2 regions of the Terrabacter sp. R4-6 genome follow, and region 1 is predicted to be linked to the other one. Evidence: riboswitches for the same ligand, from Rfam matches in the RefSeq annotation. Region 1 holds a riboswitch; the other holds the start of a gene.
What was found. A riboswitch is a leader RNA that binds a small molecule or an ion and turns the genes downstream of it on or off. The one in region 1 is predicted to bind cyclic di-AMP.

Region 2: it holds a riboswitch for cyclic di-AMP, as region 1 does, so the genes downstream of both, ACSSS0_RS06570 (transglycosylase family protein) here and ACSSS0_RS15825 (C40 family peptidase) in region 1, are expected to answer to the same signal.

The regions. Positions count from the first base shown of each region.
Region 1 is NZ_CP197224.1:3,376,862-3,381,893, forward strand. It holds gene ACSSS0_RS15810 (hypothetical protein) at 1-98, shown strand, start outside; gene ACSSS0_RS15815 (MFS transporter) at 177-1,430, shown strand; gene ACSSS0_RS15820 (iron-dependent transcriptional repressor DtxR) at 1,460-2,155, shown strand; cyclic di-AMP (ydaO/yuaA leader) riboswitch at 2,363-2,538, shown strand; gene ACSSS0_RS15825 (C40 family peptidase) at 2,541-3,317, shown strand; gene ACSSS0_RS15830 (DsbA family oxidoreductase) at 3,415-4,098, shown strand; gene ACSSS0_RS15835 (carboxymuconolactone decarboxylase family protein) at 4,158-4,769, opposite strand.
Region 2 is NZ_CP197224.1:1,389,773-1,394,804, forward strand. It holds gene ACSSS0_RS06550 (helix-turn-helix transcriptional regulator) at 1-465, shown strand, start outside; partial or broken gene ACSSS0_RS06555 (IS256 family transposase) at 773-1,705, shown strand; partial or broken gene ACSSS0_RS06560 (IS481 family transposase) at 1,973-2,709, opposite strand; tRNA gene ACSSS0_RS06565 (tRNA-Thr) at 2,822-2,894, opposite strand; gene ACSSS0_RS06570 (transglycosylase family protein) at 3,055-3,705, opposite strand; cyclic di-AMP (ydaO/yuaA leader) riboswitch at 3,709-3,882, opposite strand; gene ACSSS0_RS06575 (serine/threonine-protein kinase) at 4,228-5,032, opposite strand, start outside.

The sequences.
Region 1 (5,032 bases):
GGTGGCGGGTGAGGGGACGCGAGGACGCGGTGACGGTGGCCCTGGCGGTCGTCGCCGCCAACGCCGCCTCCACCGCCCTCGGTCTGCTCGTCCTCTGAGTCCTGGCCACGGGCCAATGCTTTCGTCGGCTGGGCGCCCCGGCCACCCGAGTAACCCGATCGTTAGGGTCCTGTGGCGTGACCGAGATTCGGGGAGACGGTGCGGAGGGACGCAGCGGCAGCCTGCGCGCCATCGCCCTGTCGGCCTACGGGCCCACGCTCCTGGGCTCGACGGGCGCCGGCGCGGTGTCCCCGATCATCGCCGTGTCGGCACGGGAGCTCGGCGCCTCGGTCGGCGTCGCGGCTCTGCTCGTCGCGATGCTGGGCGTGGGCCAGCTCCTCGGCGACCTGCCGTCGGGTGCCCTCGCGGCCCGCATCGGTGAGCGCCGGGCGCTGCTCGTCGCGGCCCTGATCGAGGCCGCCGGCATGCTCGTGGCGGCCCTGGCCGGCGGTCTCGTCATGCTCTTCGTCGGCGTGCTCGTCATCGGGCTCGCCGGCTCGCTCTTCGGCCTGGCGCGGCAGGCGTACCTCACCGAGGCCGTTCCTGTGGCGATGCGGGCGCGGGCCCTGTCGACGCTCGGTGGCGTGCACCGCATCGGCTACTTCGTCGGGCCGTTCATCGGATCGCTCGTCATCGTCAGGTGGGGCACCGAGGCGGCGTACGCCGTCGGCGGCGTCGCGAGCATCGCGGCGTTCGTCCTCGTCCTCCTCGCGCCGGACATCACCCGTTCGGCGCACCGGGTCGCGGGCGGCGGCCCGCCGCGCAGTGTGGCGTCGGTGCTCCTGCAGCACCGGCACGTCCTGCTGACGCTCGGCACCGGGGCCATGTGCGTGGCCGGTGCGCGTGCCATCCGCGAGGCCCTCGTGCCGCTCTGGGCCGAGTCGGTCGGCTTCTCCCCGGCGCAGACGTCGCTCGTCTTCGGCGTCGCCGGGGCGCTCGACATGGCGCTCTTCTACCCGTCGGGCTGGCTCATGGACCGCTACGGCCGCGTCGCGGCCGCCGTGCCCAGCATGCTCGTGCTCGGCCTCGGCATGATGCTGCTCCCGCTCGCCACGAGCCTCGTGGCCGTGACGGCCGCGGCGACGGTGCTCGGGCTCGGCAACGGCCTGGGGGCGGGGCTCATCATGACCCTCGGCGCCGACGCCTCACCCGCGGACGGGCGGGCGCAGTTCCTCGGCGGCTGGCGCCTCTGCGCCGACGTGGGAAGGGCGGCGGGCCCGCTGGCGTTGTCAGGGCTGAGCGCCATCATGTCGCTCGGCGCCTCCGCCGTCGTGCTGGGCATCGGGGCCGTGGTCGGCGCGGGCTGGCTGCGCGTCTGGGTGCCGCGGCACGACCCGACCCGGGGCGCGAGGACGCGCCGGACGCCGGGCCCGGCGACGGGCGGTCCCTGACCGCTCTCCGATTCTGAGAAGGTATGACCGTGACGGACCTGATCGACACCACCGAGATGTACCTGCGCACCATCTTCGAGCTCGAGGAGGAGGGCATCGTGCCCCTCCGCGCGCGCATCGCCGAGCGTCTCGGCCACTCGGGCCCCACCGTGTCGCAGACCGTCGCCCGCATGGAGCGCGACGGTCTCGTCGCCGTCTCGGGCGACCGCCACCTCGAGCTGTCCGACCACGGCCGGCTCCTCGCCACCCGCGTCATGCGCAAGCACCGGCTCGCCGAGCGGCTGCTCGTCGACGTCATCGGCCTCGAGTGGGAGTACGCCCACGACGAGGCCTGCCGGTGGGAGCACGTCATGTCCGAGAAGGTCGAGCGCAAGATCCTCGGCCTCATCGGGGAGGGCCTCGAGTCGCCGTACGGCAACCCGATCCCCGGTCTCGAGGAGCTCGGGGTGCGCCAGGACGAGGACTTCCTCACCGGCCTCAGCACCCTGACCGCCGCCGTGGGAGCCGCTCCGACCGTCGTGACGATCCGGCGCATCGGCGAGCCCGTCCAGGTCGACCCCGAGGCGCTCGCGCTGCTGACGAGCGCCGGCGTCGTGCCGGGCGCCCGCGTCGAGGTCGTCCGTGACGGCGGTCGGGTCCTGGCCGTCCGCGAGGGCAGCGAGCCCTCCACCGGTGTGTCGCTGCCCGACGACGTGGCCGTCCACGTCTTCTGCCAGGCCGCCTGAACACGCCGTATCCGGCAGGGTTTGCCCCCGTCTGCGGGGTCGTTTTGGCATGCCTTGCCACACCTCGTCCGGCCCGGATCCGAGGTCGCTGAAAATTCTTTGACTTCCGGGAACTCGAAGGTGACAAGGCACAGGTACTTGGGTACGGTGGGCGAACTTGCTCTCCCCGTCGAGTGAGTGCCCCGGGTCGGACCGCCTAGTCCTGCCATCGACCTGAGGCTCAGTACGAACCGCATGGCAGGAGCGGGGGAACCACTTTCTCCGGGCGTCGAGAGACGCCCTCGGGGTGAAGCCCTCCGTGGACCGATCACGGTCCGAGCGAAGGCCGGGCAGTACCTCCAGCCCGAACCCGACAGCTCACCTCGTAGGCGTCGAGAGGTCAAACGTGGCTCAGAACGTTCCCGGGCGCCACCGCGCCCCCGGTCGCTTCAACGCGATCTCGGAGCTCAAGACGATCGCCAAGGAGTCGGCCCAGCCCGCCGTGAAGGGTGCGGCCATCGTCGCGGCCTCCGGTGGCCTCGTCGCCTCGTTCGCCGGCACGGCGAACGCCGCTGACGGTTCGAGCAGCGCCGTCGCGGGTCCCGCGGCCGTCGGCCCCGCCGCCGGCACGCTCAAGGCCGGCAACGCCCTGTCGGCGATCGGCTACGCCAAGCCCGCCCTCAAGCAGGCCAAGGTCAAGCCCGTCGTCATCGAGGACGTCAAGGTCAAGACCGAGCGCGCCGCGAAGAAGGCCGCCGAGAAGGCCGCTGCCGAGCGTGAGGCCGCGCAGGAGCGCGCGTCGCGCTCCGGCTCGACCACGCGCGCCGCCCTCAACGTGGCGCCCAACCCCAGCGCCACCGGCATCGTCGGCATCGCGCAGTCCTTCTTCGGTGTGCCCTACGTCTACGGCGGCACGACGCCCTCCGGCTTCGACTGCTCGGGCTTCACCTCCTACGTCTACCGCCAGGCCGGCATCTCGATCCCGCGCACCGCGTCCGCGCAGGCCGCGGCCTCGACGCCGGTCAGCAACCCGCGCCCCGGCGACCTCGTCTTCTTCGGCTCGCCGATCTACCACGTGGGCATCTACGTCAGCCCGGGCCGCATGATCGACGCCCAGCGCCCCGGCACCGTCATCGGCAACCACTCCATCTGGACGACGCCGTCGATGTACGGCCGCATCTGAGCGGTCACCTCTCACGCCTCACGACGAGCCCCCACCGGATCCCGGTGGGGGCTCGTCGGCTTCCCGGCGACGCGAGCGTCCGTGGTTGACTGAGTCGATGACCGACCACTCAGCCGCCGAGTCCACGACCCTCATCGAGCTCGACATCTGGAGCGACCTGGTCTGTCCCTACTCCTGGGTCGCGAAGCGCCGCGTCGAGGCCGCCGTCGCCGCGTTCGAGCGTCCCCACGACGTCACCGTGCACCTGCGCTCCTTCGAGCTCGACCCCGACGTCCCGGCGGGCGGGTCGGTGCCCGTCAGCGAGCACCTGTCGGTGCGCCACGGCGGCGACGCGGGTGCCGGTCGGCTGATGAACGCCAAGGCCAGCGAGGTGGCCGTGGCCGACGACCTCGTCTTCGACTGGGACCGCGCCGTGCGCGCCAACACCTTCGACGCCCACCGGCTCTGTGCCCTCGCGGGCGAGATGGGCGGCCCCGCGCTGCGCTCCGCGGCGGTCGAGCGCTTCCACTCCGCCCACTTCGTCGAGGGCCTCGCCATCGACGACCGCGCGGTGCTGCAGCGCCTCGCCGGCGAGTGCGGGCTCGACGAGCGACGGGTGTCGGCGGTCCTCGCCTCCGACGAGTACGCCGAGCAGGTGCGGACCGACGAGCAGGAGGCACGCTCGATGGGCGTCACGTCGACGCCGTTCGTCGTCGCCAACGGGTATGCCGCCGTGAGCGGAGCGCACCCGGTCGAGGACTACCTCGCCCTGCTGCGCGGCGTCGCCACCCACACGGTCTGACCGCGCCCGCACCCACGGTGCGGCCGACCCGGGAGCCGGGCGGACGGCATACGCCCAGGTCAGGAGGGCTGGTCAGCGGCCGGACGGCCGAAGGAGACCGCCTCGTCGACGGCCGGTGGCGCCTCGGCGCGCAGCTGGTGGTCGGGGAGCGGCCCGAGCGCGTCGTTGACGGTCGAGAAGGCCCGACGCAGCGCGACGAAGACGGTGATCGCGAAGATCTGGCGGTCGTCGAAGCCGGCCGCCCGCAACGGCTGGAGGTCGGCGGGAGTGGTGGCGTTCGGGTTGCTCGCGACGGTCCTGGCCCAGGTCGCGAGAGCGGCGTCTGTGGGGTCGAGGGCATCGTCGTCGCCACGGAGCACGGCCCCTGCGACCTCCTCGCCGGCAGCGGTGGCGAGACGGCCACCCCACGCGAGCGCGCAGTACGAGTCGCCGATGGTCGAGGCGGTCGCGGCGACGAGGATGCCGCGCTGCCGGAAGGTCAGGCCGGCGACGGAGACCATGTCGGCGAGGAGGCCGAAGAGCGCGTCATGGGCGGCGGGGGACTGGGCCCAGACCCGGCTGAGGTTCATGACGTAGCCGTGGTCGGTGACGTCGCTCGCGAAGTAGGCCTCGAGCTCCGGCGTCAGCGCCGGCTCGGTGAGGAAGCCGTGGCTCGGGTCGGTCGCCGTCATGCTCTGCTCCTCGGGTGAGGGGTCGTGGAGGCTTCATCGTCGCACGCGGCGTCGGGCCGGATCAGTCTCTTGCGCAGGCGGCCCCGGGCTCGGTGGGTGCTCCCGTCCCCTCCTCGGGAGCACCCACCACCCGTCGGACAGCCACCCCGTCGCGGCCGTCCGTGATGCGCCCACGCCATGGCCCCCACGGCCCGCCCGGGTCCTGGCCCGAGCGTCCGGCGCGGCGCATCACCGGGGAAGACGTCGCGGCGGGCCAGGTGTGT
Region 2 (5,032 bases), 2.0 Mb from region 1:
TCACTCGGCCACCGCTTGACCGACCGCGGACGGCTCGTCGTCGAGGCGCTGCGCGTGTCACGGCCTGTCTCGACCGACGAGCTCGTCACGGCCATGGCTGAGCACCTCGCTGCCACCGATGACCCCGAGCTCCATGCCCGCGCGATCGGACGCCGCTGGGCCGACCAGCTGAGCGCGCCGCGGTCTACCGGCACGCGCGCGACACCGCCCTTCGAGCTCGTCGTCGGGCTCCTGACGACAGCGGGCTTCTCGCCGCACGTGGAGCCGGACGGCGAGGTCGCACTGCGCACGTGCCCGGTGCTCTCGTCGGCTCGCGCCCATCCCGGTGTCGTGTGCACGATGCACGAGGAGATGTTGCGCGCGACCCTGGAGCGGTCGGGCGCCGCCGACACGGAGGTGCGGCTCGTGCCCTTCGCCCGCGAGGCCGCGTGCCTCGTCCGGCTCTCGTCGCCCAGCGTCCGCTGAGCCCGACCTGCCCGGCGGCCACGGTCCACCTGGGAGCGGCGGACGGCATACGGCCCTGAGGATTTGGTCGCGCTCGCGCGTTTGCCTTCACCTCAGGGTGAACCTTCAAGCTGGGGCCGTGACAACCTTAGAGAGCAGTCCTGCGTCCGAGCAGTAGAGTCCCCGGCCCATGACGGGCCCGGTCAAGTTGAGTCCATAGCGTTGGTGTACGACGACACCGGTGAGCGTGTCCCTGCTGGATGCAGGTGCGGTCACCGCGTGATCCTTCGAGTGAACCTCTCACAGCACCCTCGAATGGAGCGTCGCGATGACCGCGAACACCAGTATCGACCCTGCCGTCTTCCTTCACGAGCAGCTGGCCCCGGCCAGTCCCGACCTGATGCGGGAGCTCCTCGGCACCTTCATCAACGCCCTGCTGAGCGCGCAGGCCGACAGCGTGTGCGGCGCCGAGTACGGCGTCCGCTCGGCGGATCGCGTCAACTCCCGCGACGGCTACCGCCGCCATGACCTCGACACCAGGGCCGGGACCCTCGAGGTGGCCATCCCGAAGCTGCGCGAAGGGTCCTTCTTCCCCGAGTGGCTCCTCGAGCGGCACCGCCGCGCGGAGGCGGCCCTGACGACGGTCGTCGCGACCTGCTACCTGCTCGGGGTGTCCACCCGCCGGATGGACAAGCTCGTACGGACGCTTGGCATTGCCGGTCTGTCCAAGTCCCAGGTGTCGGTGATGGCGCGCGACCTCGACGAGCAGGTCGCCGCGTTCCGCACCCGTCCGCTGTCCGGGGGGCCGTACACGTTCGTCGCGGCCGATGCGCTCACGATGAAGGTCCGCGAGGCCGGCCGGGTGGTGAAGGTCGCGGTGATGGTCGCCACCGGCGTCAACGCTGACGGCTACCGGGAGGTCCTCGGGACCCACACAGCGACAACCGAATCCGGTGCCGGGCGGCTCGGCTTCTTCCGGGACTTGACCGCCCGCGGGCTGTCCGATGTCGCACTCGTCACGAGCGACGCGCACGCCGGCCTGGTCGAGGCGATCGGGGCGACCCTGCCCGCGGCCTCGTGGCAGCGCTGCCGCACCCACTACGCCGCAAACCTCATGTCCGTCACCCCGAAGTCGCAGTGGGGCTGGGTGCGGGCGCTGCTGCACAGCGTGTACGACCAGCCCGCTGCCGACAGCGTGAACGGCCAGTTCGACCGGGTCCTCGAGGGCCTGTACGAGAAGCTCCCGACCGTCGCCGAACACCGATGCCACCGATGACAGCAGTCGTTGATGTGGTCGTGCTGGTGTTGCTCCTCCGATAGATCGTCGTTGGGGAGGGCAAACCGGCCTGGCGGAGCGACACGTCTGTGACGGGGCTCCTAAGCCAGGCTCCTATCAGGTCAGTTTCCGTCGGGCCGGTTTGTCAGACGCGACACCGCGACCCGGTCGACAAATCGAACGCAGGACACCTCGGTCACACCTTGACCTGAGTCAGACCGGGCCGGTGCCGCGCCACACCAAGTCTTCACAGATCTTGCCGGTCGTGGTGGGCGAGCGGGGCTTGGTCAGCAGGTGCTCGATGCCGTTGCGTCGGCAGATCGCGTCGAACAGCACCTCGACCGGTGGGGTGTTGAACCGGCCGGTGAACACCTTCCCGTTGTCGGTCAGGACCTGTTCCGGGACCCCGTGGGTGTCCAGCGCCAAGGTGAACGCGTCACAGACCGGCTGGGTCCGCTCCCGCGGCATCAACCGGGCACTGACACAGAACCGGGAATGGTCATCGACACCGGTCAGGCACTTCAGGGTGGTGCCGTCGCGCAGCAGGATCCCGCCGACGACGTCCATCTGCCACAGCTCGTGCGGGCGCGAGCGTTCCCACCGACGCCACTGCCGCTGACGCCCGCGCCGACCCGAGGGATCGATCAGGTTGGCCCGGCGCAGCGCCCGGTACACCCCCGACTCACTCGCCGACAGGCCCCGGCGTTTCAGCTCGTACACGATCCGGCGAGGACCCCACCCGGGATGCCGGCGTCGCGTTTCAAGGACCGCGACCTCCACGGCCGGGTCCATCTGGTGCGGACAACCGCCGGGCGATGGGACCGGTCGACCAGCCCCTCGAGGCCATCGTGTTCGTACCGGGCCAGCCACGCGTGCAGGGTCTGCCTCGAGACACCCCACGCCGCGGCGACCTCGGACACCTGTCGGCCGTCACCGATCACGGCCAGCACCGCCTTGTACCGCTGCTCAGCCACGCTCATCTCCTTCATGAAGAGAGCGTCAAGGATCAGCCGAAGTAGCTGTCAAGCATCACCCGAAACACTGACAAGCATCAGGCGAAGCCCGAACGTCAGGCATCAGGCGAAGTCATACAGGTCAGAGAGCTGGCGAGGGGACTCGAACCCCTAACCGCCTGTTTACAAGACAGGTGCGCTACCAATTGCGCCACGCCAGCACGTCTGGGCGCGAGCGCCGCGGACGGGCGAAAGCGTAACCGAGCCGGACGGCATACGCCCAAACCGCGAGCACGACCCGGCCGCGGAACGACAAGGACGGCCCCGCGCAAACCCAGGGGTTGGTCGCGCGAGGCCGTCCGGCACAGTTCTATCAGGAACTCACGGGAGTCGCAGAGTCTGGCCCACGAAGATGAGGTTCGGGTTGGTGACGCGGGCGCCGTTCGCCTTCCAGAGCGCCTTCCAGCCGCCGGACACATGGTAGCGCGCGGCGATCTTGCCGAGCGTGTCGCCGCGGTGCACGGTGATCTTGGCGCCCTTGGCGGTGTTCGTGACCGCCGGCTTGGTGGCGTACGTCTTCTTCTTGACGACCTTCTTCGTCGTCACCGGCTTGCGGACGGTCGACCGCGAGACCGGGGTCGTCGTGGCGCCGCCGTTGGCGCGCGTCAGGCCCGCACGCTTCGAACACACCGGCCAGGCGCCGGGGCCCTGGGAGGCGAGCACGCGCTGCGCCACGGCGATCTGCTCGGCCCGGCTGGCGAGGTCGGCTCGCGGTGCGAAAGCGGTGCCGCCGTAGCCGCGCCACGTGCTCTGCACGAACTGGAGGCCGCCGTAGTAGCCGTTGCCGGTGTTGATGTGCCAGTTGCCGCTCGACTCGCACGCGGCGACGCGGTCCCAGACCGACGCGGCCTTGGCCGACCCGCCCGTGGCGATGCCACCGACGATGGTGGCGGCTCCAGCGATTCCGACTCCCGCGATGCGCTGCTTGGCCGAGACCTTCTTGGCCGCAGCATGCTTGGACATGTACTGCATGGGTGATCCTTCCTGACGCGCGCCTGCGGGGTTAGCTGTCGGGTTGGGGCGTCAGGTGCCCCGTCGCGGATGCGACTTCACCCCGAGACCAGATCTCGTCCTCTTGCCATGCGCTCGAACACACATGCACTCACTGGTCACACTGGGTCCCCCGTCCTCGCCCGGCCCACGGATGTGGGCTACATCCCTGGCTGGCGAGGCTCGGCGCGCTCAGGGAAACGGATTGATGGGTGTCCATGTGAAGTTGTGGGAGCGTTCGTGTGGAGCCGGACGCGACGAAGCGACCCGGGAGCCGAGTGGTGATGCTCCCGTTCGACCCGAGAGTCGAGGCCGCCGAGCACTGACGGTACGGGACGTTCCTGCAGCGCACAAGACACGTCGAGATACTTCCGTGATCTTTTTCCCAGCCGTTTGCAGGGGTTGATGCGCTAGGGCCACAGGTCCCGCACAGAGACCGCACGGAGACCGCACGAAGGCCCCACGGACCCGCGAACGGGACCTCGGATCACCGAGACCCGGCGCTCACGGCGCGAACGGGTTGGTCGTGAAGGGGTCCCACGTCAGGCTCGAGCCGTGCTGCAGGGCCACGAGCGCGGCCACGACTCCGAAGACGGCGAGCAGCACGGAGACGATCTGGGTGGTGAGGCCGGCCGGCACGAGCCGCCGCGCCATCGAGCGGGACCCTCGTCGAAGCGAGGCCCCACCGGGGCCCCACCAGAGCATGAGCAGGCCGAGGACGCCGCCGACGGCGAGCGTGATCGGCGCACCGGGCCCGAGGTCGGTGCCCTGCGTGCCGGCGAGGAGCAGGGCGGCGGCGAAGATCCCGGCGAGCGCCACCGCCACGGGCAGGAGCAGGCCGACCCCCGTCGCGATGATGCCGACGACGAGGTGCCACGGGCTCGAGACGACGGCGAAGGGCACGTCGCTGCGCCGTCGGCCGAAGTCGTAGCGGCGCAGGACGAGCGCCGTGACCGAGCGGTCGGTGGCCCGGGCGAGGGCCGAGAGCACGACGAGCACGACGAGGGCGATGCCCGGCCACGCCATGAGCGCACCGACCCAGGCGATCCCGACCGCGGCGAGCAGACCGGTGCGCATCGGCAGGCCGATGCGGGGGTCGCCCTCGCGCTGGACGGGCTCGTCCTCCTCGTCCCACTCCTCCTCGGGCCAGTAGCCCTGCGGCCCCTGCTCGACGTCCTGCCCACCGCGCCCGTGCCGGGCGTCGTAGGCCTGCGCGCCGCCCCAGTCGTCCGGCGAGGCGGGCTCGTCGTCCCAGCCGTGGTCGTATGCCGCCGGGTCGGGATCGGGTGCCCTGGGGCCGGTCGGGGGT